DNA from 4 places in the Paenibacillus sp. sgz302191 genome. Region 3 is predicted to be linked to each of the others. Evidence: riboswitches for the same ligand, from Rfam matches in the RefSeq annotation. Region 3 holds a riboswitch; each other region holds the start of a gene.
The links. Region 3 has a riboswitch for cyclic di-GMP ahead of AC3G2T_RS22665 (non-ribosomal peptide synthetase). Riboswitches for the same ligand answer to the same signal wherever they lie in the genome.

Region 1 (7,380 bases), on a different contig from region 3:
ATTTTTGATCCGACTCGTCATCGGTACTCCCGGAATTTCCCAAAAAGAATTGGCCGAAAAGCTCTATATAACGCCCTCCACGCTTACAAGATTTATCGACAAGCTGGAAGCCAGACGTTTGGTCGAGCGCAAGGTACAGGGGAAAACCGTGCTCGTATATCCGACAAGCAAGGGAAAAGAGCTGGAAGGCGACATTCGTCAAGCCTCGAAAAATTTGCGCCTCAAATATGAAGCCATTTTGGGTGCGGAAGCTTCGGATCAATTGTCCAAAAACCTTGAAGCGACGAGCGAGCAATTGGAAAAGTAAGCATTTCGATTTTTTTAGTATTTTGGTTGTACAACGAAAAAAGGAGTGACCAGCGAGTGAACCGAAGCGTGGGATCGTCGAAGCTTTATTATGGATGGGTGGTTGTGCTCATCACCTTTGTTACTTTGCTCGTGTCGGCGGGAATCCGCTCCATGCCGAGCATTTTCATGCTTCCGTTCGAAAAAGAGTTCGGCTGGAATCGCGGCAGCATATCCGGAGTCGTATCGATCGGCATATTTTTGTATGGCATCGTAGGCCCTTTTTCGGCGGCTTTGCTGGCAAAGTTCGGCATTCGGAGAATGATGGTAATATCGCTGGCGGTATTGGCCATAAGCCTTTCCATTACGCCGTATATGAAATATTTGTGGCAATTCGAGCTCATTTGGGGATTTGTAGCGGGGCTCGGTACGGGGATGATGGCCAACGTGCTTGGTGTGACGGTCTCCAATCAATGGTTCGCCAAACGGAGAGGGCTTGTCGTCGGAATGCTCACGGCCAGCGCGGCTACAGGCCAACTGCTGTTCCTGCCTTTACTGGCCAAAATAACGGTGGAAGCCGGTTGGAGGTATTCGATTTATACGGCAGTGGCGGTCGTTGTGGCCGTGCTCGTTGTCGTAGCGGTCTGGATGCGGAACCATCCTTACGACGTAGGGGCCGCTGCCTACGGTTCGGAAGAGATCGTCAAACCGGATGCGTTCCAAGGAAGCATTTTTCTTACGCCGCTGCGTACGCTTCGGTCGGCAATGAGCAGCAAAACTTTTTGGCTGCTTGCGGGGACGTTCTTCTTTTGCGGCTTCTCCACAAACGGGCTGATCGGCACGCATCTCATTCCGGCTTGCGGGGATCACGGCATTCCGGAGGTGATGGCCGCAGGGCTGCTGGCTCTGATGGGGCTGTTCGACCTGATCGGCACAACGCTTTCGGGATGGTTGTCGGACCGCTTCGACAGCCGCTGGCTCCTCTTTTGGTATTACGGGCTGCGCGGTCTTTCCCTGCTCTTTTTGCCGTATGCGCTTGATTCAAGTCCGATGTCGCTCTTGATTTTCTCGGTCTTTTACGGGCTTGATTGGATTGCGACGGTCCCTCCGACCGTGAAGTTGGCTTCGAAAGAGTTCGGCAAAGAAAAGGCCGGGATGATTTTTGGCTGGGTAGTCGTCGCTCACCAGTTAGGCGCATCGGCAGCGGCATATGGCGCCGGATTGATGCGGGACTGGATGGGGACTTATACCATTGCCTTCATCGGCGCGGGATTCGTCTGCCTGCTTGCCGCAGTTATGGCCGTGCGGATTTCGAGAGCGGGAAGCGCGGTTCGTCAAGCGATGTGATGGATTTTGCCAGGAGAAAGAGGTATAATGCCCAATAGATATGAAATCGCGCTAAACAAAGGCAGGAAACCCGCATGATAAGAAAAATCGTTTCCCTGGCATGCATCGTCCTCGGCATCATCGTTTTTCTTTACCCGACGGTCAGCGATCGCTATGAGAGCTATCAGCAGCAAAAAATTTTGCGGCAATGGCAGGAAAATTTGCGCCATATCGATGAACCGGCCCCCGAGACGGATGCGGCGGCGGTCAGCGCTCCTTCTTCGGCCGGGACATCCGCAGAGATGCCGCCGGTAATCCCTTTGAGCGCGGAGCCGACAGCGATGCCGGCAGCGATGGAGCTGAAAAATATCGAGGGCGTTTTAATCATCGACAAGATTAATTTGAAGCTGCCGATATTAACGGATGCGACGCCGGTCAATCTGAAGCTGTCCCTTGCGAGCATTGCCCATACAGGCAAAGCGGGCGAAGTGGGGAATTATGCCATTGCCGGCCACAGGAACCTTACTTACGGCAAAAATTTCAATAGGCTGGACGAAGTGGACGTAGGAGATTTGGTCGAAGTGGACACAGGCAGCAAACAGTTCGTGTACAAAGTCGAAAGCAAACAGTACGTTCTCCCGGAGGATGTCTGGGTGTTGAACGGGAACGGCAAAGACAGCGAGATTACGCTGATTACATGCCATCCGATGGAAAACCCGACGCACCGCATCGCAGTCAAAGGAAAATTAATAGAAACTAAGACTAGTTAAACGGACAAGTCTATGATATAATCGCTCTATTAAAAAAATAAGATTTCGGTGCTTTCCACCGATAAAGGCAAATCTAGCGAAAGCTAGAGACGCAAAACTAAAGGGCCTTCCTTAGCAAGCGCTAAGTTGGCAGCCAGTTACCGAAAGGAGAGTTTTTTATGTTCAAAAAAACCTTTGTATCCATGATGGTCGTTGCACTTCTTCTGATCCTTGCACCGAAAGGGACTTACGCAGCTTCCGCTCAAGCGGCAGTAGACAAAAGCCTTCTGAACAAAGGAGTCGTTACAGTCAACTACGCGAATGCGAAAAATACGAAAGCCCTCGTCCGGATTTCCAAAGGGAACGTCAAATTTGATTATAACCTGGCTGAAGGCGCCCAGTATCCTCTGCAATTAGGCAACGGCAGTTACACTGTTCTCGTTGCGGAGTCGACAGGCGGCAACAAATATAAAGTAGTCGCGCAAGAAACGGTCGATTTGAAGATGGACGACGAAAATGCAGTGTTTTTGCAATCCATTCCGCTCATCGATTGGAACAAAGATACCAAAGCGGTTGTGAAGGCCAAGGAACTGACGGCCAAAGCCGAGACGGACAAGGACAAAATTACCGCTATTTATGCCTATATTACGGCAAATATTACATATGATAACGATAAAGCGCAAACCGTCGAGGGCGGTTACATCCCGAATTTGGATGAAATTTATGACGCATCGAAGGGAATTTGCTATGATTATGCATCTACTTTTGCGGCCATGGCAAGAAGCGTAGGCATTCCGACCCGTCTGGTTATGGGTTATTCGGCTGAAGCGCCGGAAACTTATCATGCATGGAATCAAGTTTTCCTGAAAGATACGGGCGAATGGGTTACGATCGATACGACGTACGACTCGGCTCGGGTACAAGGCGGACAAGACACGCCGATGCTGAAAGATGCTGCAAACTATACGATCACCAAAATGTATTAAAAGCGAAGTTCCGCTCCGAGAGCGGGAAATACAATAGATGAAGGAACTTGCATTCGAACCTGAGTGCGGGTTCTTTTTTTGTTGCGGCTGTTTGTTCAGTTTATGTTCAGTATTAAGTTTTAGAATACAAAATGTGACTTGTTTTTTACAGAGAGAAAAAAGAAAAAAGAAAGAAAAGTTAATCCGACCGGGAGGGAGTGAAGCAGGCGCCGGAGGCAGAAGCGGGAAAAGGCTTCAATTCGGCCGACAAAGCGTGAAGCAAAGCAACGGAGTCAATTTCATACTTCAATTCCCTTGATCGGTTTGGATCATGAAGGTCGGAGAAATTTCGCGATCCGGCTATTTCAGTTGCTGCGGACCGGAATATATAGAGAAATAGAGCGCAGCGATTGAAATTATGAAATTGACTTCAGCGAGGTTGAACCGGGAATGGAGGAATTGAAAGACAATGTTGAAGAAAAAAACAAGTGCTCTGCTGATTGCACTTTTGATTTTTATGCAGAGCATTTCCGGAGCGGGCTTTTTAAATCAAGCGAGCGCTGCGACGATTTCAAGCAATATTATCGATAGCGTGTCGTTAGCCGTATACGACAGCGCCGGTCAAGTGGTGACGGGCAACGTGTACGAGCAAGGTTCCAAAGTACAGTTGGATTACACATGGTCGCTCCCCAATGGTCATGGTTACCACAGCGGGGATACATTTACGTTCACGTTACCGCAAGAGTTTCTGCTTTTCAATAATATCGGTCCTAGTCCGCTATTAATAGACAACGAAGAAGTGGGAACGTTTAGCGTGAACAAAGATACTCATGCAGCCGTTATGACCTTTAATAACTACATAGAGACTCATGATAACGTACGAGGCATCCTTGCACTCAACACGCAATTCGATAAGCAAAGAGTTACAGGCAGCACCACGCAAATTATTAAAATTCCGATCAAAAGCGGCGAACAAGTCTTTACGCTGAAATTCAAGCCGAACATCACTTCGACGATCGGGAAAAGCGGCGTGCCGCAAGGCTTTAACGCCAAAAACATCGACTGGACCATCGACGTGAACAAGACGCTCGATTCCGTACAGAACGCGGTTGTAACCGACCCGATTCCTGCGGGGCTCTCGATTCCGGTTACGGTGGCCGTGTACGATCTGGGCGTTAACCTGGATGGCAGTGTTGTCCAGGGAGCACTGATTGACCCTAGCAAGTACACAGTGAACAATACGGGCAATACGCTGACAGTCAACTTCACAGACAACCCGATTGACTCGGCATACCGTATCCAGTTTACGACGCCGGTTACCGATGTTGACGCAACGTCGTTCGTAAACACGGCAACGTTTCAGGGCAGCAACAAAGCTCCGGTTAACGCTTCGGCAACCGTAACTGTACAGCATGGAACCGCATTGGACAAATCGTCGACGGGCTACAGCTCAAGTACGCAGACTATTGACTGGGCAATCAAGTACAATTACAACGAAAAAACGATTGCACAGGCATCGGCCTTCTTGACAGACCTGTTCGACAATACGCAGGATCTTGTGGCGGGCTCCATTCATGTATATCCGGTTACACTGGATTCGACAGGAGCAGAATTGCTGGGCAGCGAAGTGCCTGCCGCTCAGTACGCAGTGACTGCCGCATCCGCTGCAGGCAAAAACGGATTCAAGCTGCAGTTCAACAGCGCGATTAATTCGGCCTATAAAGTTACCTATCAAACGAAGGCTAACGATCGCGTTATCACCGATGCTACAATTACGAACAAGGTGACGTCCGGAGGCGGAGACAGCAAGACGGCTACGCGCGGGATTAACCAGGTAGTTCTTATCAAGAACGTCGGAGCGGCAAACTACCAAGCCAAAACGGTAGCATGGAACATCGCGATTAACGGCGATAACGAGCCGATGAGCGGCGTAGTTGTAACGGATACATTTCCGAATAAAGGGCTTCACCTCGTACCGGGTTCGTTGGTAATCAAGCAGGGAACCGTTACGCTGGCGGAAACAACCGATTACACGCTCGACGGTACTGTAGCATCCGATCAGGGCTTTAAAGTGACTTTCGTCAATCCGCTTTCAGACCCTGTCTCGATCAGCTACGTGACCGAGTTCAACAACGACTGGATCAGTCCGGCCGGAAGCACGACCGATTTCATCAACAATGCGACAATTGACTGGACGGACGCGGATTCAAACACCCATACGAAAACGGTGTCTGCAACTTTTGTTCCAAGGAACGAAGTGAAGAACAACGGGTTCAAGTATGGGACCTACAACGCTTCAACGAAACAGCTAACGTGGACGGTAGGGGTAAACTATAACGGCAAAACGCTGAACGGAGCTGTAGTCGAGGATCTTTTGGAATCGCAGCAGAAGCTGGTTGCGGGTTCTCTTGCCGTCTACAACATGACGATCCCGGCAAACGGCAATGCAGCTCAAGGCACAGTAGTCGACAATACTTACTACAATTATACGGTAGGCAGCGATAACAAGCTGGTCGTTACATTCACGCAAGCCATTTCGGCCCCGTACTTTATTGTTTTTAAAACAACCCTTGAGGGCGAGCTTATCAACAATACAGTGAGCAATACGGCCAAATTGTTTGATGGAACCAACCCTGTGTCCAACAATTTGACGGCCTCCGTCAACATTCCGAAGGGCGGCGAGTACGTCAACAAGAACGGCGTGCAGAACGGAGATAAAATTAATTGGACGATCAACATCAACCGCGGTCAATCTACGGTAGCGGATGCGAAAATCGTCGATACGCCGACCGATAACCAACTGCTGCTGCCGAACACGTTCCATCTGTTTGCAACGACAATTGCTGCGAACGGAGATGTGTCCAAGGGAGCCGAGTTGACCAAGGGCACGGATTATACGCTCAGCATTCTTACAGACAATAACGGCAAGCAAACTTTCGAGTTGAACTTCCTGCACGAGATTAATACGGCTTACATTCTTGAATATCAATCATTGATTGTTGCCAACGATCAGGATACGGTCTCGAATAAAGTCAGCTTTAGCGGCAACAATGTGAGCGTAGTGACCAAAGACACAACCAAAGACATCATAGTCGGTGTCTCAAGCGGATCGGGTACAGGCAGCGGCGTCAGAGGCACGTTAACCGTGAAAAAGGTCGACGCGGCCAATAGCACTGTTGTGCTAAGCGGAGCAACTTTTGACTTGTACCGGATATCCGGTACATCCCGGTCATTGATCAGCACTCTGACAACGGATTCGACAGGTACGGCCGAATTCAAGAAGCTGCTGGCAGGAAGCTACGTTATCAAAGAAACCGCCGCTCCGTCGGGATACGTGCTCGATTCGAGCGACCATCCTGTAACGATCAGTTCGACGGCGGGCTTTACTTTGAACCTAACGAACGCTAAAGTGGCGGGACCGACGCCTACACCAACGGTAACGCCGACGCCGACACCGCCAGTCACGACACCGTCGCCGACACCGACGGCAACGCCAACGACGACACCGTCGCCAACACCGACGGCAACGCCAACGACGACACCGTCGCCGACGCCATCGGCAACGCCAACGACGACACCGTCGCCGACACCATCGGCAACGCCAAGCGCGACGCCGTCGCCGACACCATCATCCGGCGGATCGTCGTCAACGCCGACGCCATCGCCGACACCGTCGGCTTCGCCAAGCGCGAGCCCGTCGCCGACACCGTCGGCTTCGCCGAGCGCGAGTCCGTCGCCGTCAACATCGCCGACGCCAAGCGCGACGCCAGCGCCGTCGACATCTCCGGCGCCAAGCGTAGCACCGTCGCCGTCAGCAACGCCGGCACCTTCGGTGTCACCGGCTCCGACGCCTGCGGGCGATCAAAAAACGACGGACCAGGACACACCGATTGAAGGTGATGTAGACGTGCCGCTCGGAGGCATTCCGTCCATCGGCAAGCCGCCGAAGAACGGTACGTCAACGATAGATCCGGACGGTCATTGGACGTATACTCCGAACCCTGGATATATCGGAAAAGATACGTTGACTATTCTTGTCAAAGACAAGGACGGAA
Region 2 (7,380 bases), on a different contig from region 3:
ACAATATAGCTGCCCGTCTTTTGTTATGGCATAAGCTCCATGATTGCCGGCTGTAACTATGCAAGCGTTGGCAGGGACCGACCAAACGAGATTTCCGTCCCAATCGTAGGCTCTGCCTCCCGATGTGACAATCAGATTCTTGTACGTTCCGGCAATGGTTTCCCGGTAAGTCAGCTGAGCTTTTTGCAGGCGACTACCATCGGAACCCTTTCGGATGTACAACCAGGATTCCATAATGGTCGGGGCATATGTCGGTTCATCTGTAATGACATAAGCGAATCTGGACAAATCGGGACTAACAGCTGTAATTTTGCTGGGCGTGATATTATTACGAACATCACCGAAGTTCCAGTGATCGGTATCCGTAGATAAAACCGCCCATTGCTGAACGCCATCGACGTTTTTGACGTAATAGGCTCCAGAAACAGAATAGTACGGGGCCGCTCCGCTGTGCTTGTCTGGGCGCAGACCGGATGGATCGTTGTAATTTGATGCTTTATCCGCACAATAATTTGAGCATCCCCAGTCTAATTTTATAGAACTTGCAACCGTGTAGGGTTGGCTCAAATCAATCCCGTTATACGGGACATTGTTATTAGTCAAAATCGGTACATCGTAGACAGCCGCGTTCTTTAACGTTCCGCTGCTTGTTTTATACCAATTGGAACCGGTCGTCATCTCGCCATCCAACGAAGTTCGCGAATATCCGAGCAGCGCGTCCACAGAGATCGGCGTCGGCAAGCTTAGTGCCGGTGGATTGTACGCCCCTGCCATCGTGAACGTCGCACTTGGGGAATCGTTATCTACTTCGAAATAGACTGTCTTCGAATCTGATTTTTTATAGCCCAAACCTTCTTGAATAAACACGTCCATTTTACATTTGCCTACTCGCGTCGGCGTGTAGTAAATATACCCATTGGCGTCCCTGGAGACTGTTATAGACGTTTCATCTGCGTAGGAGCCGTTATTGTTTGTATCGCAGGTGATTTTGTTTGTATGGACTGCGATCGGATCATCATCAGGGCTGTAACTGGTATCCTGGAACACCATCTGATTTCCACGCATTCCCGTTCCGGGGTTAACGATTTGTGCAATCGGTGGCAAATCCGGAAGTACCGTAAGTATTTTGACATCCGGCCCCAAGGAACACAATCCCATGTTGTCGCAAACGCCCAATTTAATAGTGTAATCGCCAGGATTTGCATAGTAGGTCGAGTACGTATTATGCCAGTCATAACTAACGATGGAATTTCCTTTTGGGCTGTAACTGCTGGCACCACTAATTAGCGGCGTAAATGTTCTCCCTTCTACGACTTTCGGCGGAAGTGAAATGACCGGTATCGGGTTTGGATACATTACATCGAGACTTGCTGTTACTTTAGACGTATTCCCACAATAATCAGTCGCGTATACGTCAATTGAATGCGATCCGATCTCCGCCGCCGTTAACATCATGCTGAAACCAAAAGAATAACGATCATCGTGTGTGTACGGGTTGCCGTACAAGTCAACATATTTTTTTAACCATGCATCTTTTGCTATAGCGCCTGCCCAATCCCATGTGAAGTAAAAGGCATCACCGTCAGGGTCCCGTGGGAAAGGCGGCTTAGACTGATTGTCATAAATGATTTGCAAGTCCAGCCAATCGCCGGGAAACGCTTTGGTAGTTGGATTTACGGCACCACTATTGCCGTGGCCTACGAAGCCGGCCTTGAATACCGGCGGTTGATTGGAAGGGGTGCATGAATTTGGAGTTGTGATCGTAAATGGCTTTGGTCCGACGGTTTTTTCCGTACCGCATGAGGTCACAACCTTAAGTGTAACTGAGACGGTTCCTACCCCGATCCCTCCGGGATAAGGCGGGCCGTTAAAGCCTTGATTGCTGGCTTGTGTATTTGAAACAGACCAAGTTGAACTTCCTTGCGTAACAGTCCATGTTATAGTTTTCAGAGTGCAGCTATTCCCCCCCGTTACGGATACAGTTGGATAGAACGTATTTGACTGACCGAAGGGGATTGTTGGTTTTTCGATTGTAAAGTCGGCCTTGATAACTTCCGGACTCCCTCCGCTACCACTACAGGAAGTAGCTGAGGGCGTAAAGGGCTTACTTATTGTGTTATTGCTTTTGGATGCTTCATCAATTGCATTTGTGGAATCCAGCGATACTGTAATTGTTTTTTCAATGCCAGAGGTGAACTTATAGCTGAACGTTCGGCCAAGTCCGATGCCTCCGGCAGCTCCGCTCCAGTCGTCGGTTCGAACTAATGTACCATCCACTCGTATTTCCACTTTGAACGGCGTGGAAGTATCAGGGCCAATGTTTCTTAACTGATATTCAAAATTGACCGTATCTCCAACATTAAAACATTGAACTACTGGAACAATATCGCTCGCAACTAAGTCAGGCTTATCGATTTGTTGGTAAGTAACGTCTACATAGCCTTTATAAAAATATGCGTTCGCATACCATTCCGTTTGTACCTCCATGAGGTAGTTTCGGTCTTCGCCATATGGCTTTCCGGTTGGATCAGACGAACCGTAATAATCAATGCCACCATTTGAAGCATCACTAAGTCCTTTTTCGAACTTTCTGTAGATTTTTATATAATTTTCTCCGCTATTTGTTTTTCCCCAGTCATAGGGAATTACATCATTACTATATAGTCCTGGTTTTGCATAACCTCCCGTAATTCGGACTGAATCCTTCACAACTTTGTCGAGAGCTATAGTATTATTGCTATTATTTAAATAATCTTCTTTGCTGAGATAAAAGATTGAAGGCGGCGGTGGATCGTAAGAAGCCGTCACCCCAGCACCATAATAATTCCAATTCGGCGAGAAACCTTTTAAGCCGTCATATCTCAAGTCATCTGGATAAGCAATCATTGTAGAACTATTTCTAGCATGTCCTTGCGTAGGGATTAGTCCCGGGTATTGTGAATAGCCTGTTCCGTCATAGGTAGAAGTATCAGCATCAAATTGCATTATGGGAGTATACTTTCCTGTATGTTCCCATCCTTTTCCGTCAGGAAGCCTGTATATATGGTGACCAGGATTTGTAGATTCCTGGCTGTATAATGCACCAATTTGCCCCGCTAAATTAACCATGTTCAGATTATAACCTTGTAACGTAGCATTTGACGATTTGTCTAGGTTATTAACAAATAACTTCCAAGACTTTATTTCACCCGTCACTTGACCATCAAGTTTAAAGGTAAAAGATTTAGTGCTTTCAGGGGATACATATTCTTTTTGACTAGTGTCAGCTATAAGACTATCGAAATTAATGTAAATCCTCTTTGTTTGTGGAGCCGAAGCAGAAGCTGGCATATCGAGCAATGGGATAAGAAGTTGAATTGACAGTATGATAAGTACTACAAAATTAATAGGCTTGTATATTCTTCTCATTCAATTCACTTCCCAATAACAAAATTTAAATGCTCCGACTGAACCTTTAAATCTACCCTGGGTGTGTTGCCTAGTTTTAATATTCTTTCAATGTCTTCTTTTTTTCCATTGAAACCCAGCCAGCCTTGATACTCTCCAACTTGATCCATCCATATAGGTTTCAGATCGTTGTTCCGCGTAAATGAACCAATAAAATCGACCATCGATATGGATTGTCTAGGATAGAAAACGTAATGATCTTTCTTCGTTGTGTTTTTCATTGTGATATCGAATGCCATTGAGTATGAGTTTTCCCCATTTCCAATGCGTCCATCATTATAGAGATTGGAAAAAATAGAGTTTGGATCAGAATGATCGATAACAACAACTTTATTGATTACCATTTCAAAGCCTTCTCCGACATGGTACGTGAAGGGAAATTCTTTCACTCGGATCCCCCACATAGTTTCAAAATTACTGCCTCTCAATTCAATTTCTGCAAAACTGGCTGCTGCCTTATCAATTTCCAATTTTCCACCGTTGTTAGCAGTCAATACTCTCTCGACGATTGTCACGCTCTGCGCCCGTGTCGTCGCTTTATCCGTTCCCAATTCGCCACCGGCGAGTCCCTGGATCAATCCCGTTTTTGTGGCATTATACAAGAAGGATTTATCATCCATATGTACGGACGCATTTTGCAAATTTTTCGTTGTAGCACGGACACCAATTCTCGCCATTTCCAAGCGGCTTATTGGCGTATTCCAGTCACCTGTTGTAAAGTCGTTCCATCGATGGATACCGGCTTTCACAGCTGCATTGATGTAAGGGGTATACCAGTTATCTCCACTTCCCGACTTGGCAACCTCAAGCTTTAATGCGGTAACGGTCATCTTCATGAATTCAGCCCGACTTATGTTTTGTTCCGGTCTGAATGTTCCGTCCTCATAGCCGTCCAAATACCCTTTCTGTGTTGCCAATTCTATTGCGGATTTTGCCCAGTGACCTTGAATGTCCTTAAAGTTGGGCAGAGTGGTAGCCACAGCTAATTGATCAACTGAGCTTGCTTCAACGGGCATCACCGTCTTATTGCAGCCACTCAGAATCATAATGGAAGATGCTAGTAAAAAAATTTTCTTTTTCATGTCGTCACTCCTTAAAGTTAATGATGAATGGAATATATCATAATATAATACAAAAGTAAATTAATATTTTATTTTTGTATTATCCATGAATGGAGTTGATGATGTAACAATAACTTTCTGAAAATAAATTATAGTACCAATGGCATACGATCGTACACACTTCTAAAAATATATTTTTCGACAACAAGTTTCGACAAACATCTACATATATAAAGTGGTAATATGTTTTATGCATTAGTAAATAAGACGAATTTCCTAATTATTCTAAAATTTACTTCACTGATAAGGGCAAACTTCCCGAAAGGGGAGGGCGCAAAGCCACGGGTCTAAAGCATTAGAAATGTATGCTATGATAGCCGGGTTACCAAAGAAGGGTTCTAAAAAAGCCCCATATTTGGGGCTTTTTTTAATGTCAAAAACATTTATTATGTTGTATCTCATAGTTCTTTTTTCAATAATGCGGCTAATTTTTTTGGGGCGTCATTCCCATATTTTTCGATAAATTGCTGCATTTCAGGTATGAAATATAAGTCGAGGGCCTGCATAACTGAGTCCTTTATATCCATATCTTTGTCGACCTTTCTACGTTGAAGTGGTTTTTTGAAACGCACATCGATGTTCAGAGGGTACTTATCTGACAAATTTTTCACCTTCGCCCTTTCATTATATAATCCATCAATATACAATACAACTAGTAGATTAAGATATTAACAAACTAATATACTACTTGACTAGTAGATTGATAGATTTATATACTGGTAATAAATTCTCTTGTGCCATTATTCTACAGGAATTTTGAGTAGTTTGGTAGACAAGAGACCCCCATTAAACGTAAACGGAGGATTTAGATGTTTAATAAAAGATGGATTATTGTAGGGGTTATCGCAGCAGGTATTTCGGCCATGTATTTTGTGAATCAGAATTCCTACCCCAAGGTATGGGTAGCGTCAAAAAAAATTCCGAAAGGTTCAGTTTTAAAGAAAGATTACTTTCATATGGAGAAGGTGAAAGACAAAAAAGGCTGGATGATCGATGATGAGAGCTATTTTAATCGTACCTATGCCAAAGAAGCTATGAACCAAGATGAATATTTGAGTCGCAATGATATCGCCTTAAAACCGCTCATAGAGATTCAACCGGGAGAAGTTATCGTCGGCGTAAAAGCCATTAATAAAGATGAGGTTGTGGCCTGGCAGCTCCAGCGGGGCGATCAAGTATCTATTGAGTCTTATGATCGTGAGAAAAAGGAATCATTCCAAGATTCCCTTCTTACAAACCTGACAATTGTCGCTATGGTGAACCGTGATGGCTTGGACATCTCGGATGAAAAGGATTCCGACAGAGTTAATATAGAAGCCATTACGGTTAAAATGTCGAAGGAACAAGCGCAAAAATTTGATACATATGCCCGAAAGGGTGATATTCGATTAATGAAAGAACCAGATCCGAAAGGAGTAGCTAAACCGTGAACATCTTTCTTTCGATCAGCAAAGACGTTACCTATAAGAAAATCATGGATCGGATCGGGAAGGAGCACCAAACATCCGTAAATCTCAAGAGCTTGGGCCAGTTTATGGAAGCTATGTCCTCGCAAATACCGGACCTTATTATTGTTGATAAAAATATCGACTTCTATCCAAACGTCGCACAGCTTGAGGGTTCTATCGATATTATCGTGTTTACAGGACAATTTCCAAATCTCATGGACAAGCTCTCGGACAAAATGCTGAATAATCCAGTTCAAGTAAGAGCAATTGAACTTCCCGAAGTGATTCATGAGCCTGATCCGCCAGAGGAAGAGACAATAAAGGAAGTCGCTCCCGCTGACTCGCCATTTTTCAAAAAGCTTAAACAGCGAATGCCGAGTGCGGAGAGAGAGGTAGAAGAAGCAGTAAATGAAGTAACGGCGACGCATGAAGCAGTTGCGAGGGAAGATACTAAACCTAGAGCCGAAGCAGCCCCAACAGAGGTAAGCACGCAAGCTAAATCGAGCGCGCAGGAGGCGATAGAGCCGGATGATTCAAAGAACATTATCAAGACGATCAAGGAACGTAATAACTTAGCAAAAGAAAACGGGCAGCAAGAAGTTTCATCAACAATTAGAACGGGGGTCGTGGACAAGGACCGGAGCCGCTTTCTCAATCATGCTGTCGGTTATTGGTGCGTAGGTTCAAATGGGAAAACAACCCTCGCTCTAAATCAGGCGATATACCTCGGACAGCATATGAAAGTGCTGCTGATGGACTTAAACTTGGTCAACCCTGATATAGCAGATTACCTGAATATCGGGTATCCGAAGGGAAGGACGCTATATGACGCCTATCAAGCCTATTTGAACAAAGACCTTACGGCTGAAACGCTGGATAGTATATTCGTAGAACGGCACGGCATCAAGGTACTTGTCGGAAACCCCGATGTTGTAACACAGGGCGACTTTTCGGAACTGTTCTTTATTACGCTGCTCAAGACAGTTCGGCAGATGTTCGATGTCGTCATAATTGATATGCATACTGATCTTACGGCGGCAGCTGGAATACAACTCTTAAGCTATTGCAACCGGGTTATCATTCCAATCACTACAGATTCCTCTAAGCTCGTTCACACCAGGGCATATATGAACCTCTTTGTCCAAGGAGAAATTACCTTAGATAAAGTTGATATTATCCTGAATCAATTAGTGGAAGGAGGTAAGGTGAACGATTCTTTAGTTCAAGAAGCGGTCCAAAAAAAACCGATTGGCCGTCTCGCTCGGAGTAAAGAATTTACTCGATCTACCGAAGAAGCAAAGCCGCTTATTCTGACCAACTATGAGCCTCTTCACAAATTATGCAGGAAAATTGGGAAACCATAT
Region 3 (7,380 bases):
GATGTTTCGGTTACGATTCTCCTATCTGCTTTTGTCGGTGCAGCCATTGGAGGAAGTATCGTGTACATACTGTCCTTGAGAGGACAATATACCTCAACTCGACTGGTTTTGGCTGGAATTGCCGTTGCATTTTTAATGGGTTCCCTAACGACAGGCTTTCTGATTCTGGACGATGAGAACTTATCCGAAATTTTGTACTGGATGGCAGGGAAATTGTCTGGTGCAACCTGGGCCGATGTGCGAATCGCTTTGCTCTTTATCATCCCAGCAGCTGTCATAGGGCTATTAATTGCCGGGCAGTTTAATATTTTGACACTTGGTGAAGCGACAGCCAGCAGTCTTGGTCAGCAGGTTAGGAAAATCAGGGGACTGGCGTTTGTTCTGAGCGTTGTCATGGTGGGAAGTGCGGTTGCTTTGGCAGGGCCTATCGGCTTCGTAGGTTTGATGGTACCTCACATCGTCAGAAAGCTTGTTGGCGCTGATTATCGAAGAATTATTCCTGTATCTGCTTTGGCAGGAGCTGATCTGTTGTTGCTTGCTGACCTGGGTGGACAGTGGGTGCTGTATCCGGCAGATATTCCCGTGGGAATTATTACTGCGCTGTTGGGAACGCCGTTCTTCCTGTATGTGATGCGCCGGAAGACAGGGTGGCGGTCATGATGCGGAAGGGCAAGCATCGCTGGATATGGATAATGAGCTTTAGCGCCGTTCTCCTTCTTATTATGATTTTTTTTAGCTTGCATCTTGGTGCTGTAAATCTTCCATTTGCCCAAGTTATAGAGGAGATTCGCTTCAAGGAAGGGATTACCTTTGATTACAGGTTGCCGCGGCTGTTGATCGGTATTTGTGTCGGAGTGAACATGGCAGTAGCTGGAGCTATTCTTCAAGGTGTTACCCGCAATCCTCTGGCAGCTCCCGATCTGATCGGCGTAACGGCTGGTGGCGGATTGGCTACTGTGGTGCTGATTCTGGCTGTACCCGCATTCTCGGCTGCTATGCTGCCGCTGTTTGCCTTTGGCGGCTCTATTGCCGCAGGACTTTTGGTGTACGGTTTGGCTTACAAAAACGGACTTATGCCGGAGCGTCTGGCTCTATGTGGAGTAGCAGTCAGCACAGGTATCCAGGCCTTGATTACGTTGTTTATTGTCAAATTTTCTCCGTCTGCTGCGCAGGCGCTGATTTGGCTCAAAGGCAGCTTGTATGCGCGCAGTTGGGAGCATGTGGAGATGATCTGGCCATGGACGGTTATGGGGCTTGTCGCCGCTCTATTCTGTTCGCGTCCTCTTAATGCGCTATTGCTGAGCGAGGAAATTGTACGTGGGCTGGGTATGAGAGTGGAGAGAACGCGGCTCATGCTAATCGCTGTTGCTGTTGTTATGGCAGGCAGCGCTATTGCCGTAGCCGGAACCATTGGCTTTATCGGACTGGTCATTCCTCATTTGGCCCGCCTGTTGGTGGGCTCAAATTTCAGGCTTGTTCTGCCCGTTTCAGCCTTGCTGGGTGCTATTCTCGTAGTAACCGCCGACCTGGTGGGGCGAATCATTATGCCTCCGATAGAGGTTCCGGCAGGCATTGTTACGGCCATACTGGGAACGCCATATTTTCTCTTTTTACTGCTGCGTAAGAAGTAGCGGACAACCTGTCCGATTGATCAGTCTTCCCAACGGCTAAAAATGGTTTCTTTTTCGGTTGTCTCCGAATTATTCAAAAAAACCCGCGAAAATCCCAGATTCTGCAAGTCTTTCGTGGGTTTTATTTTCCTTGTTCTTGACTTAAATTCCGCTCGTGGTATAATATCCAAAGTGACTCAAAATCGAGTGGGAAACCGTGGAGGTTCGAGTCCTCTCACCGGTACTTTCGGGACGTAGCTCAGCTTGGTAGAGCACCTGCTTTGGGAGCAGGGGGTCGCATGTTCAAATCGTGTCGTCCCGATCTTTCAACAAATAAGCATGATCGGCGCAGTCAGTCGGCTGTCCGGGAATGCTTATTTTTTTGTTTTTAGATATAATGACAGTATGAAGAGGAAAAGGAGAGGGCTTCGTGGTTTTCGGCGCACGCGTGTGGAAGACAGGAATTGCGGTAACAATGGCATTATATATCAGCGCTTGGCTGAACTTTACCCCTCCCGTTATCGCGGCGGTAGCGGCTATTTTTGCGATGCAGCCTTCGATCTACCGATCATGGCGCTATTTTTTGGATCAACTGCAAACGAATATTATGGGGGCTGCTCTGGCTCTGCTGGCCGGGATGTTTTTCTCCAACAATATAATTGCAATCGGGATCGTATGTATTCTGGTTATTATCATCTGCCTGAGGATGGGCATGGAGGAAACGATTGGGCTCACTTTGGTTACGGTTGTGGCGGTGATGGACGCTTCGTCCGAGTGGCAGTTTGCCGTCAACCGGTTTATGCTCAGCTTGATCGGAATCGGCTGCGCTTGCCTGATCAACATCCTCTTTTTCCCGCCGAAGCCGAAGGAGCAGTTTGCCGCGCAGATCCATAGCGTTTTCAACAAACTTTCGCTGCTGCTGCGGACGGTTATCTCCGATGAAATGAAGGAGAACGTATTTCGCAACGAAAAAGACAGTTTGCAGGGGGCTGTGCAGTCGCTGGCGAATAAATACAAGCTTATGGAAGAGGAAGTTAAAAAGCTTAAGCGCGCCGGTTTCAGCCGCATTCGCCAATTAGTCATCTACAAGCAAATGCTGCGCGCCATTTACAAAGGATTTGAGGTTTTGGACGCCGTGGAGGAGCATTATTTTCAGGCGGCGCGCACACCGCAAACCGATGCGTTTTTTGACGGCCATCTGGAGAAGTTGATCAAATTCCACGAGCACGTGCTGCTGAAGTTCGATGATAAACTGAAGGCGGACAGCTCCGAAGGGCTGGAGATGGAGGCGGAGAGCGAACGTTTTATGTCGACGATCATCGAGCAGTTTTCCGAAGGGCCGGGAGGTATGCTGCGGCATTCGGTCGTGGCGGCCGCCATGTACGATTACGGCCATCAGGTAGCGCGGCTGGACAAGCTTGTGGAACATTACCATCGCGGAGATACGGACGAGAAGGAACCGATCGATGCGCTGCTGAAAAGCATAAAATTGAAGTAGCAAAATGAGGAGCCGTTGTCCCCGAAAAGGGGCAGCGGTTTTTTGCGCCCGTATGGAAAAACTTGGTTAATCATATGGTATAAAGCACATTTTGTTAATAAATCGCCATTTTTTAACCGATATAACAAAAAAGGATTCTGAAGGTGGTTTTTCCATATATTTTATAAAAAACTCTACACATTATTTTACGGGAGATGGTGGAAGCATCATGGATGAGAAAACAGTAACTACGGCAGCTTCATTGCAATTACGCAAGCTGGGCAACTCGGATTTAAAGCTGTCACCGCTGGGGCTTGGATGCTGGCAGTTCAGCAACGGAAAAGGGCTCGTCGGGAAATTCTGGCCGGCGCTGCGGAGAGAGGATATAAGGCAAATTGTTCAGACCAGCTTGGAAGGTGGAATTAATTGGTTCGATACTGCTGAAGCGTACGGTGGCGGACAGTCTGAGCAGCTACTTGCCGGCACGCTGAATGAGATTGGCGGAACGCTCGCGGCACAGGCGAATATCGCTACGAAATGGTGGCCGGCTTTTCGCACCGCAGGCAGCATCACGGCAACGATTGATGAACGTATCCGCCAGTTGGATCACCGGACGATTCACCTTTATCAGGTGCATTCTCCTTACTCCTTTGCTTCGGTTGCCGCCATGATGAATTCTATGGCTAGTTTAGTCGAGCAAGGGAAGATTAAATATGTGGGTGTAAGCAACTTTTCCGCGCAACAAATGCGCGAGGCCGATCGCGTGCTGCGCGAGCATGGCCTTCGTTTAGTTTCGAATCAAGTGAAATATAGCCTGCTCGACCGGAGAATTGAACAGAACGGAATTTTGGATACGGCTAAAGAACTCGGCGTGGCGATCATCGCCTACTCCCCATTAATGCAAGGGATCTTAAGCGGCAAATTTCACAAAAATCCATCCTTGGTCAAGTCGATCACGGGTCCGCGCAAGTGGACAGCGGCATTCCGGGAGTCGGGCTTGCAGAAATCAAAGCCGCTGATTGAAACGTTGGAACAGTTGGCTCAACAATATAACGCAACGCCAACGCAGATTGCCTTGAATTGGTTGATTAATGCCCACGGAGAGAACGTATTTGCGATACCTGGGGCTTCAAAAGTAACTCATGCCGAGGAAAATGTGAAGGCGATGCAGTTTACCTTGACAGCCGGAGAGATTGAGATGGTCAGCAGCATTTCCAACCAAGTGCTGAGATCGAAGTAATTGTGACCAATATACTTATCATGAATTTTATTAAAAACTTAGAATTTATTGACAAAATTCGATATTTTTTAGATAATACAATTAATTCCATAGGTATATCGATCTAAGAACAGCGAACTAAGCGGATCGCGGATTCATCATGCTAACGGAATTAAGCCGCTAAAGTTGTGCAGAAGTCTCGGCGAATACCGGAAGGCTGTATAAAACTATGGGAGGGGGCCGTTTATGTAAATGGATGAAGCCAAGTTTCTGGTAAGGATGTAAAACAACATACTTATGTTATTTCCCGTTAATCGTAAACACCTCGAAAGTGGTGGACACAAAGCCATGGGTCTAAAGCTGGATAAACAGCCATGATTGCCAGGTTGCCGAAGGAAACTGGGCGAAATTTGTCGTCTGTTCTTCTTAACTATGGGAACAGGCTTTTTTTATTGCAGCGAAAAATCATTCGGAGAACAGGGGGAAACGTTATGGAAACAAGCGTGATAGGTATCGAGGAGTATCCGTTAAGTTCCTATCAGAAAGATATATGGCTCGAGCAAAGTATGCACCCTGGAAAACCTATTTACAACCTTGGCGGGTACATTGAGGTTAAAGGAAAACTGGATACGGCTATCTTTAAGAAGTCCATTCAGTTGTTAATCAGGCAGAATGATTCTCTCAGAACTCGTCTTATTGATAAAAAGGGCGAGCCCTATTTAACAATCCTGCCGGAAATCGACTATGAAGCTCCGTTTCATGATTTTTCGGGGAAGAAAGATCCGAATTCCTTTTGCCTGGATTGGATGAAAAAAGAGTTTTTGAAAATTTTTCAACCGAAGGACAATTATTTTCGATTTGAATTATTACAAGGCGAACCGGGTGTATATTTCATTTTACTTAAAGTTCATCATATGATCATTGATGGATGGGGGTTTGCCCTCCTCATCAGTCAAATGTTTGAAAATTACAATGAATTGGCTCAAGGAATTGGGGAAATGAACAGACCTTCCTATTCCTATACCGATTTTATCTCTGACAACCAGAATTATTTGAATTCTTCAGCCTTTTTGAAGGATAGGAAGTTCTGGCAGAGCAAATATCGAACCGTTCCCGAGCCTTTGCTAAGCAGAGGTTTGAACACGGATGATGATTACGGCGATTCTGTTTGGAGCAATAGGGAAACTTTAACAATAAACAAGGCATTGTACGATCAAATGGTTGAATTTTGTAAGGAGGAAGGTTGTTCGTCGTTCCACTACTTTTTAGGCATACTGTTCCTTTACTTCAGCAGGGTTTGCAATCGAAACGAAATGGTGATCGGCGTCCCGGTTTTTAACCGGGGCAAAGCGCAGTATAAGCAGACCGTGGGACACTTCGCCAATGTGCTGCCGCTTCGGATAAGTCCCGAGCAGGATATAAGCTTCAAAGAACTGATAAAGTTCATCAAGCGTGAGCTTATGCAGTGCTATCGGCATCAGAAAATATCTTTCGGCGAAATTTATCGGGCGGTTTACGAGGATGTCCACGAAAAAGGAAATTTGTTTGATATATCGCTTTCTTTTGAAGAACAGGAAACGAGAGAATCGTTTAACGGCGCAGCGTGCCGGATCGTAAGCATGCCGCATCATCACGAAAGGAATGCGCTTACACTTCTGATATGGGGACAAGAAGGAGAAGCGGATGTAGCCGTAAATTTTGACTATCAGATACAGGTGTTTGAAAAGCTCATCCCTATAGAAAACGTCATCCGCCACTTTGATTATTTATTCACTCAAGTCATGGAACAAAGTGAAACTCCCATTTCGCAGATCGAGGTCGTGCCGGAGGAAGAGAGAGGCGTGCTGCTTGACGGTTTCAATCGGACGAAGACGGAATATCCGAAGGAGCAAACGATCCATGGACTGTTTGAGGAGCGGGCGGAGCAAAGAGCGGAGCATCCGGCATTGGTCTTCGGGCAGCAAACCTTAACCTACCGGGAACTGAACGAACAGGCGAACCGGCTGGCCAAGGTGTTGAGGGGGCGGGGAGTGAAGCCGGACGATATCGTCGCCATCATAGTGGAACGATCTATCGAAATGGTCGTTGGCATCCTGGGAACGCTCAAAGCGGGCGGCGCGTACGTGCCGATAGATCCAAACTATCCGGAGGAACGGATTCGCTATATGCTGGAAGACAGCGGTGCCTCTATACTGCTGACGCAAAAGCATTACCGGGACAAGCTCGACTACCGGGGCCCGATCATGGATTTGGATGGCGAAAGTCTTCAGTGTACAGACCCGGCCGACGGCGCCAATCCGGAGCCTGTTAACAAGCCGCAGGACCTGGCCTATATCATCTATACCTCGGGATCTACCGGGAAACCCAAAGGGGTGATGGTGGAGCACCGGGGAGTGCTCAACCTCCAGCATTTCTTCCTTGAAAAATGGGGAGTGAACGAATCGGACCGGATGCTGCAGTTTGCCAGCAGTTCGTTTGACGCCTCGGTCTGGGAAATGTTCGTGATTTTGCTGGGAGGCGGCACACTTTATCTGATTTCGCGCGATACGATTAACAATCTGAATGAATTTGTACGCTTCATTGACGAAAACCAAATGACAATTGCGCTGCTTCCGCCTACTTATCTGGCGGGGATTGAACCAGGCAGGCTGCCGGCGCTGAAAAAGCTGGTGACGGGCGGATCGGCAATCACGAAAGAGCTGGTCATGCGGTGGAAGGACAGCGTGGCGTATATGAACGCCTATGGACCGAGCGAATCCAGCGTAATTGCAACTGCGTGGATGTACCGGGAAGAGGATATGGGCAATGCGTCGGTACCGATCGGCAAGCCGATTGACAATACCCGGATTTACATTCTGGATCAGAACCAAAAGCTGCTGCCGCTCGGGGCGGCGGGGGAAATGTGCATTGCGGGAGACGGATTGGCCAGGGGTTATCTGCATCGGCCGGAGTTGACGGCGGAGAAGTTTGTGGCGAATCCTTACGAAGCCGGAGAAAAGCTGTACCGCACGGGCGATCTGGCGCGTTGGCTGCCGGACGGGAATATCGAATATTTGGGAAGAATCGACGATCAG
Region 4 (7,380 bases), on a different contig from region 3:
GTGTTCTCCTTCGCGAAGCTGCGCCGCGTGGACACGACGCTCGGACCGGAGATGAAATCGACCGGCGAAGTGATGGGCCGCGATACGAACTTTGCAAAGGCGCTGTACAAAGGCTTGATCGGCGCAGGCATGAAAATTCCTGCTGCAGGTTCGGTCGTCGTAACGGTGTCGGACAAAGATAAAGACGAGGCGATTGAAATCATGAAAGGTTTCTACCGTCTCGGCTACAAAATTATCGCCACAGGCGGAACGGCCAAAGCGCTGGAAGAAGCCGGCCTCCCGGTAACGACAGTGAACAAGCTGAGCGAAGGCTCGCCGAACATTCTCGACCTGATCCGTGGCGGCGAGGCGCAGTTCGTTGTGAACACGCTGACGAAGGGCAAAACGCCTGAGCGTGACGGCTTCCGCATTCGCCGCGAAGCGGTGGAGAACGGCGTTGTCTGCATGACGTCGCTTGACACGGTCCGCGCGCTCTGCAACATGCTTGAAGCGGTCAACTTCTCCTCCCGTGCCATGCCTGTGCATGCTTAAGGGGCGGTGAGTGCGAATGAGTACCTACACTCGTACGGACGTTGCCGGAAAGATTATGGTCGCTCTTGATTACCCGACAGCCGAAGGGGCCAAGGAGCTGCTGCGGCAGCTCGAAGGCATCCCTTGCTATATGAAAGTGGGCATGCAGCTGTTTTTCGCTGCGGGCCCAGGCTTTGTAGCCGGTCTGAAGGATAAAGGCTATAAAGTGTTTCTGGATTTGAAAATGCACGACATCCCGAACACGGTGAAGGGCGGGGCGGAGAGCATTACGCGCCTCGGCGCGGATGTGTTCAACGTCCATGCAGCCGGCGGCAAGCGGATGATGGAAGCGGCTCTCGAGGGCGTGGACAAAGCCCTCGCTCCGGGAGCGGGACGCCCGATTGTCATCGGCGTCACCCAGCTGACCAGCACCGGCCAGCAGGTGCTGAACGAAGAAATCGGCCTGACAGGCACTGTCGAGCAGGCCGTGCTTCGCTATGCCCGCCTGGCGCAGTCGGCTGGGCTGCAGGGCGTCGTTGCGTCACCGCTTGAAGTGACGCAAATCAAAGCGGCGTGCGGTGACGCATTCGTCACCGTAACGCCGGGCATTCGCCCTGCGGGCGCCGATATCGGCGACCAGACGCGCGTCATGACGCCGGCTGAGGCGTTCGCGCAGGGCACCGATTTTGTCGTGATCGGCCGCCCGATTACGGCGGCGGCCGATCCCAGAGCGGCGATGGAGTCGATCATCGCCTCCGTCGCGCTTTGACGGGCCTGCCCCTACATTCGAAAGGAACGGTGTGAGAGAACATGAGTCAGCTTGAAACGATAGCGAAGCGAGTTGCTTCCTCATTATTGGAGATAGGAGCGGTAACGCTTCGCCCGCAGCAGCCTTTTACGTGGACATCGGGCCTCAAGTCGCCGATTTATTGCGATAACCGGCTGACCATGTCTCATCCGGCTATACGCGAGCTGATTGCAGACAGTTTTGTGCTGCTGATCAAGGAAAAGTTTCCGCAAGCCGAAGTGGTCGCCGGCACGGCGACTGCCGGCATTCCTCACGCGGCATGGGTCGCACAGAAGCTGGGCCTGCCCATGATATACGTCCGTGACAAAGCCAAAGGCCACGGCAAGGAGAACCTGATCGAGGGGACTGTTAAGCCCGGTCAGCAAGTCATCGTGATCGAAGACCTGATCTCAACCGGCGGAAGCTCGCTGAAAGCGGCTTTGGCCGTTAACGATGCGGGGGCGAAAGCATTGGGCGTTCTCGCGATCTTTTCCTATCAATTGGATAAGGCGGCGGACGCTTTCCGGGAAGCCGGAATGCCGCTTCATACGCTTTCCAATTATACGAAGCTGCTTGAAGTAGCTTTGGAGCAAGGAGCAATCAAAGAAGAAGACATGGAACTCCTCCGCTCCTGGCGGGCAAATCCGGCTCAATTCGGACTGTAATCTTGCGCAGAAATTGACGATTTAGGATAAATGGCCTATACTGAAGGGGCGCAAAGTTCTGCCTGACATCTGCGAAACGGCAAACGGCGCGAAAGCGTCTGACGCAAAGCTACAGGGGCTAATCGGCTTGCAGCCGTACGCCAGCCAGCTACCGAACGGTGAGAGGAGGAAGATTATGAGCGTAAATGCCCCGCTATCCGCGGTCGGAAGCGGCAATGCTTTGCAGCAAGCAGTCGGACTGCAGCTGCTGAAAAAAATCAATAATACGCAAACGGCGCAAGCAAGCGTGATGCTGGAAGATTTCGCGAAATCCCAGCAGCAAGTTGCGGCGGCCGCCGCTTCAGTCACCCCCCACTTGGGGAGCAGCATCGACATTCGTGTATAATTGCACAAAGCCGGGAAGCTCTACCTTTTCGAAAAGGAGAGCTTCTTTTTTTGTGGCTTGGCGCGCACCGGATTAATACTTGCTCGTTAAGGCCTAATTGGTCTGGCAACGTAGAATGAGCCTCGCATTTACGAGTTTGTCGCGCAATATTCTTGCAAAAACCCCCATGACGTCGTGGACATCACCCCACAGAATGAAAATAATTCAGGTCTATTGTGTCTATTTTCGTATAAAGTGGAGCATTTTGCGCTTTGACGAGCTTGCCGTGGTAAATTCCTGCAGAACGCGGAGCATTTTGCGCATTGACGATCTTGTCGTGGTATTATCCTGTAGAAAGTAGTGCTTTTAGCACTTTGACGAGCTTGCCGCGAAAAATTCCTGCAAAAGTGCAGTTTTTTTCGTATTAACGAGCTTGCCGTGGTAAATTCCTGCAAAAGTACAGTTTTTTTCGCCCATATACGGGGTTAGCGCCAGTTTGGTCGGAAATTCCTGCACAATCGCAGGCTTTTCCTCCAAACGAGCCGTATCCATCGAAAAAGCCTGTACTTTTGCAGGTTTTGCTGGAGCTATGCCTCTTTTCAAACGGCTGGGCCGTTCTAATTGGGTGGGGATAGAGTGCCTTCCCGCAGTTAAAGCCGACAATGTACATCTTACCAACAAGCGAGGGCGGGCGGGGGATGCGATTACGATGCGGCTCCAGTCAGGCGAAGCCGTTTCTCAACGCCCGCAAATCTCAGGCGCGCGTTGTGTCGCCGACGCATGTCGACGCTCAAAAAAGCATAAAGAAAAAAGAAACTTATGGCAACCTGGTTGTTGATAAGTTTCTTTTTTTGGGGTATGATGCGAGTATTGAAATGATAACAATTCTCAACTCGGGCGGAGAACTCGGGAAGCGTCCTTACAGGCTGTTTGTGCCGGCCCGAGCATGACGCGGATCGATCGCACTGCGTGCGGTGTTGCGCGGCATGACGCCGGTCGACCACGACCACCCAGCGACAACCCGCAGCAGAAAAGGCTGCTGGTGGCCGCTAGCCGTCGAGCGTTTCGGCAGCAGCTACAGCCCGCAGAGGAATAGGCTGCTGGTGGCCGGCAGCCGTTGAGCGTTTCGGAGGCAGCTACAGCCAGCAGCGGAGCTTAGGTTGGTTGAGGCGCCGACAACATGTCGATGAAAGCTTGCAGCGCTTGGGACATCCATTTTTTGGGGTGGATGAGCAGTTGCAGGTCCACGCTTAAATTCGGATGAGCGATCGGGATGACGGCAAGCTGCTTGCGTGCCAGTTCGGATTCCACGGCGATCCGGGGCAGCAGGGCGATGCCTAGCCCGTTCATGGCGCACTGCTTGATCGCTTCCAGGTTGCCCAGCTCAAATCCGATGCGAAAAGGGATGCTCTGGTCTTTCAGCAGCTTTTCGAACAAGTTGCGGTATATGCAGCTTTCTTCCGTGACGATAAATTCGTTATGCCCAAGATCGGCCAGCGCAACCTGCTCAGCCAGCGCCAGCGGGTGGCTGGGAGGGGCGACCAGCACGAGCGGTTCTTCCCGAACTTTGATGCAGCGAAGCTGGGTGTCGGCGGGATATTGGTCGAGGATGAGCCCGACATCGTAATCGCCCTCTTTTACTTTCGCAATCAGCGACGTTTCATCGTCCGGCAAAAGTTGGATGCTTAAACCGGGGAATTGCTGTTTGAATTTGTGCAAATAAGGCGGCAAATAATAAGCGGCCAAGGAATCGATCGTGCCGATCGTCAGCGCGCCGTTAACTTGCCTGGCAATCATTTCCTTAGACTGGTCGTAGAGATCGAGCATTTGCACGGCGAGCTTCAGCAAGCTTTCGCCCGGAGGCGTAAGCCTCAGCTGCCGTCCGTATCTTTCAAAAAGCGGCACTCCGTAATCCCGCTCCAGCTTTTGAATCTGCATCGTCACGCTGGATTGCGCGTAGCCGAGTTCTTCGGCTGCCCGGGTGAAGCTTTTTTTCCTTGCCACTTCGCGGAAGGTCCGAAAATAAGTTAAGTCCATGCCGGCCACCTCGTATTATCAATATTTTTGATGAGCGTTATCATTTATTATAGCTAACAGTGATGAAAGGTTCCATGCTAAAGTGAAGTAACGATAAAATTAACTATTCGGAGGTTGTTCGCCATGTTGACTGAACGAGAGCTTCAAGGCATATATGTACCTGTTGTTACGCCTTTTGACGATGAGCGGGAGGTGGATGTGGCTTCTTTTTACAATTTGGTATACCAGTTGTTCGAGGATGACATCGACGGATTGATCGTTAACGGAACGACGGGAGAGTCGCCGGGGATATCGGAGGAAGAGCTTGCACTCCTGTTTGCTGCGGCGCAAACCGCACGGCAAGCATCGGGTACGAACGCGCCGCTTGTCGTCGGGACAGGCACCAACGATACGGCTTCGACCGTGAAAAAGACGGAAAAAGCCGGAGAACTGGGCGCAGACGCGGCCCTTGTCGTTGTTCCGTATTATAACCGGCCGAGCCAGCAGGGCATCGTTGAGCATTTTCGCCGCGTCGCGGAGGTTGGCGTGCCTGTCATCGTATACGAGATTCCGTATCGCACCGGAGTTGCGCTGGAGCTCGATACGGTACGAACCATTTTTGAGATCGATGGCGTTATCGGCATGAAAGACAGCACTCCAGGGATTCATCTTGTGTCCGAGCTTTCGCGGCTTGGTTCCAAACCGGTGCTGTGCGGAGACGATATGAATCTGTTTGCCGCTCTGTGCTGCGGGGCCAAGGGGGCTATGAGCGCTTCGGCGAACGTGGAAACGGACCGTTTTGTCGACATGTACAACCATTTCAGGGAAGGCCGGCTTGCCGATAGCAAACGGCTGTTTGAGGAACTGCTTCCGCTTATCCGGCTGCTGTTTGCCGAGCCGAATCCTGCGCCGCTGAAATGGCTGCTGGCCCAGAAGGAGCTTATCGCATCGGACGCAGTGCGGCTGCCTATGGTGCCGATTAGCGGCGCGCTGCAGCAGAAACTGGCCTCATACGTATAATGATGGAGGGAGGAGGAGCCGGCGTGATGCGCAAGCAAGTATTTTCGGGCTCGCCTTGGGAACCGCGGGTCGGCTACTGCCGGGCAATCCGCGTAGGCGGCAGGATTGAGGTGGCGGGAACGACGGCGATGAGAGATGGCGAAGTCGTTGGAGTCGGCAGCGCCTATGAGCAGACGAAGTGCATTTTGCAAATTATTGAGCGTTCCCTTCAGGAGCTTGGCGCTCAAATGTCCGATGTCGTACGTACAAGAATGTTTGTGACGGATATTTCTTTGTGGGAGGAAATCGGCAGGGCGCACGGCGAAAGTTTCCGCGATATTCAACCGGCGGCAACGATGGTGGAGGTCAAGGCGCTCATTGACCCTCGTCTCCTGGTCGAAATTGAAGCGGAGGCTGTTGTAAGCGAATAATTAAAAAAACGCGTATGATCATCGTCAAAGTTTAGAGAGGTTGACGGATCATACGCGTTTTGTTTTTGTCAGCCGACTCGTTTGCCGAGGATGATGAGATCCCGTTCCACGCCGTCCAGTTCGGCAACGCCCGGCAAATGGGCCCAAGTCTCGAAGCCGCAGCTGCGGAACAGCTTCAGGCTCGGTTCGTTATGTCCGAAGATGAAGCCGAGCAATGTTTTGAGCTGCAGTCCCGGACAAGCGTCTATCGCACGCTGGAGCAAGCTGCGCCCGATGCCGCGGCCGCGGCAAGCTTCGTCGATATAAATGCTGATTTCGGCAGTAGCGTTGTAGGCAGGGCGGCCGTAAAAGGATTGAAAGCTGAGCCAACCGCAAAGGTTCTCACTGCTTTCCAACACCCACAGCGGCCGGAAGCCGGGGGCATGCTCGTGAAACCACGGCTCGCGGCTTTGCACGGACACCGGCGACGTATCGGCGGTTACCATCCGCCCGGCTACGGTGGAATTGTAAATGCGAACGATTTCCGGAAGGTCCTCCAGGGATGCATCGCGGATCGTATAGTCTTGTATGCTCACGGGAATCTCCTTTCGCCGGGATGCGGTTTATTTGCCGGATTTGCCGGACTCGGCAAGTTTCAGCCAGAAGCGCGAAATCGTTTCCAGCCCTTTATCCCAATTCGCGAGATGGAAATGCTCGTCAGGGGCATGCAGATTTTCCCCAGGCAACCCGAAGCCGAGCATGACGACCGGCGCATCCAAAAGCCGGCCGAACACTTCAACGATCGGGATCGACCCGCCGCTGCGCGTATATACGGGCCATGCTCCGTACGCCGCTTCGTAAGCTTCGGCGGCGGCGACCATGGTCGGATGGTCAATCGGCGTTATAAACGGATTGCCGCGCAATTGACGGCTCATGACGACCTTGACGCCGGGAGGCGTATGCCCTGCGATGTGCGTTTCCATCGCATTCATAATTTCGTCCGGCGTCTGTGCGGCGACGAGACGGCAGGCGATTTTGGCCGACGCCCGGTTCGGGATGATGGGCTTGATGCCCTCGCCTTGAAAACCGCCGTTCACCGACGTGATTTCAAGGGTCGGTCTGGACGTGGTCTGCTCGTAAAACGAGTAGCCTTGTTCCCCGAATAACGTGTCCACGTTCAATTCACTGCGAATTTTGCCGGCATCGGGCTCGACTTTTTTGAACGACTCCCGTTCCTGCTCGGACAGTTCGATGACTTTGTCGTAGAAGCCTTCCACGGCTACTTTGCCGTCGGCGTCATGGAACGAGCCGAGCAGCTTCGAGAGCGCGTGTATCGGATTTTGCACGGCGCCGCCGTAAAGTCCGGAGTGTAGGTCGCTGCTAGCGCCTTCCACCGTAATTTCCACGCCGGCCAGTCCGCGGAGGCCGTACATAAGCGCCGGTTGGCCGGGGGCGTGCATCTGCGTATCCGACAAAGTGATAACGTCGGCGGACAGCTTGTCTTTGTACTTCTCGACAAAAGCCGGCAAATGCTTGCTGGCAATTTCCTCCTCGCCCTCGATGCAAAACTTCACATTCACCGGAAGCTTTCCCTCTGTGCGCAAAAAGCCTTCGATGGCTTTTACATGA

Region 1: it holds a riboswitch for cyclic di-GMP, as region 3 does, so the genes downstream of both, AC3G2T_RS09585 (transglutaminase-like domain-containing protein) here and AC3G2T_RS22665 (non-ribosomal peptide synthetase) in region 3, are expected to answer to the same signal.
Region 2: it holds a riboswitch for cyclic di-GMP, as region 3 does, so the genes downstream of both, AC3G2T_RS34995 (CpaB family protein) here and AC3G2T_RS22665 (non-ribosomal peptide synthetase) in region 3, are expected to answer to the same signal.
Region 4: it holds a riboswitch for cyclic di-GMP, as region 3 does, so the genes downstream of both, AC3G2T_RS10780 (putative motility protein) here and AC3G2T_RS22665 (non-ribosomal peptide synthetase) in region 3, are expected to answer to the same signal.

What each region holds. Positions count from the first base shown of each region.
Region 1 is NZ_JBYLHY010000005.1:221,915-229,294, reverse strand. Features, by position in the region: gene AC3G2T_RS09600 (MarR family winged helix-turn-helix transcriptional regulator) at 1-307, shown strand, start outside; gene AC3G2T_RS09595 (MFS transporter) at 364-1,632, shown strand; gene AC3G2T_RS09590 (class D sortase) at 1,707-2,381, shown strand; cyclic di-GMP riboswitch class I at 2,438-2,526, shown strand; gene AC3G2T_RS09585 (transglutaminase-like domain-containing protein) at 2,540-3,346, shown strand; gene AC3G2T_RS09580 (collagen binding domain-containing protein) at 3,795-7,380, shown strand, end outside.
Region 2 is NZ_JBYLHY010000042.1:23,601-30,980, reverse strand. Features, by position in the region: gene AC3G2T_RS35010 (glycoside hydrolase family 78 protein) at 1-3,408, opposite strand, end outside; gene AC3G2T_RS35005 (S-layer homology domain-containing protein) at 3,414-4,529, opposite strand; cyclic di-GMP riboswitch class I at 4,807-4,898, shown strand; gene AC3G2T_RS35000 (hypothetical protein) at 4,967-5,170, opposite strand; gene AC3G2T_RS34995 (CpaB family protein) at 5,378-5,998, shown strand; gene AC3G2T_RS34990 (CpaE/TadZ family protein) at 5,995-7,380, shown strand, end outside.
Region 3 is NZ_JBYLHY010000016.1:150,630-158,009, reverse strand. Features, by position in the region: gene AC3G2T_RS22690 (FecCD family ABC transporter permease) at 1-660, shown strand, start outside; gene AC3G2T_RS22685 (FecCD family ABC transporter permease) at 657-1,631, shown strand; tRNA gene AC3G2T_RS22680 (tRNA-Pro) at 1,859-1,932, shown strand; gene AC3G2T_RS22675 (FUSC family protein) at 2,041-3,108, shown strand; gene AC3G2T_RS22670 (aldo/keto reductase) at 3,317-4,327, shown strand; cyclic di-GMP riboswitch class I at 4,612-4,700, shown strand; gene AC3G2T_RS22665 (non-ribosomal peptide synthetase) at 4,798-7,380, shown strand, end outside.
Region 4 is NZ_JBYLHY010000006.1:101,743-109,122, reverse strand. Features, by position in the region: gene carB (carbamoyl-phosphate synthase large subunit) at 1-531, shown strand, start outside; gene pyrF (orotidine-5'-phosphate decarboxylase) at 548-1,279, shown strand; gene pyrE (orotate phosphoribosyltransferase) at 1,321-1,962, shown strand; cyclic di-GMP riboswitch class I at 2,031-2,118, shown strand; gene AC3G2T_RS10780 (putative motility protein) at 2,138-2,347, shown strand; gene AC3G2T_RS10775 (hypothetical protein) at 2,693-2,989, opposite strand; gene AC3G2T_RS10770 (LysR family transcriptional regulator) at 3,482-4,363, opposite strand; gene dapA (4-hydroxy-tetrahydrodipicolinate synthase) at 4,487-5,362, shown strand; gene AC3G2T_RS10760 (RidA family protein) at 5,386-5,772, shown strand; gene AC3G2T_RS10755 (GNAT family N-acetyltransferase) at 5,841-6,347, opposite strand; gene AC3G2T_RS10750 (dipeptidase) at 6,375-7,380, opposite strand, start outside.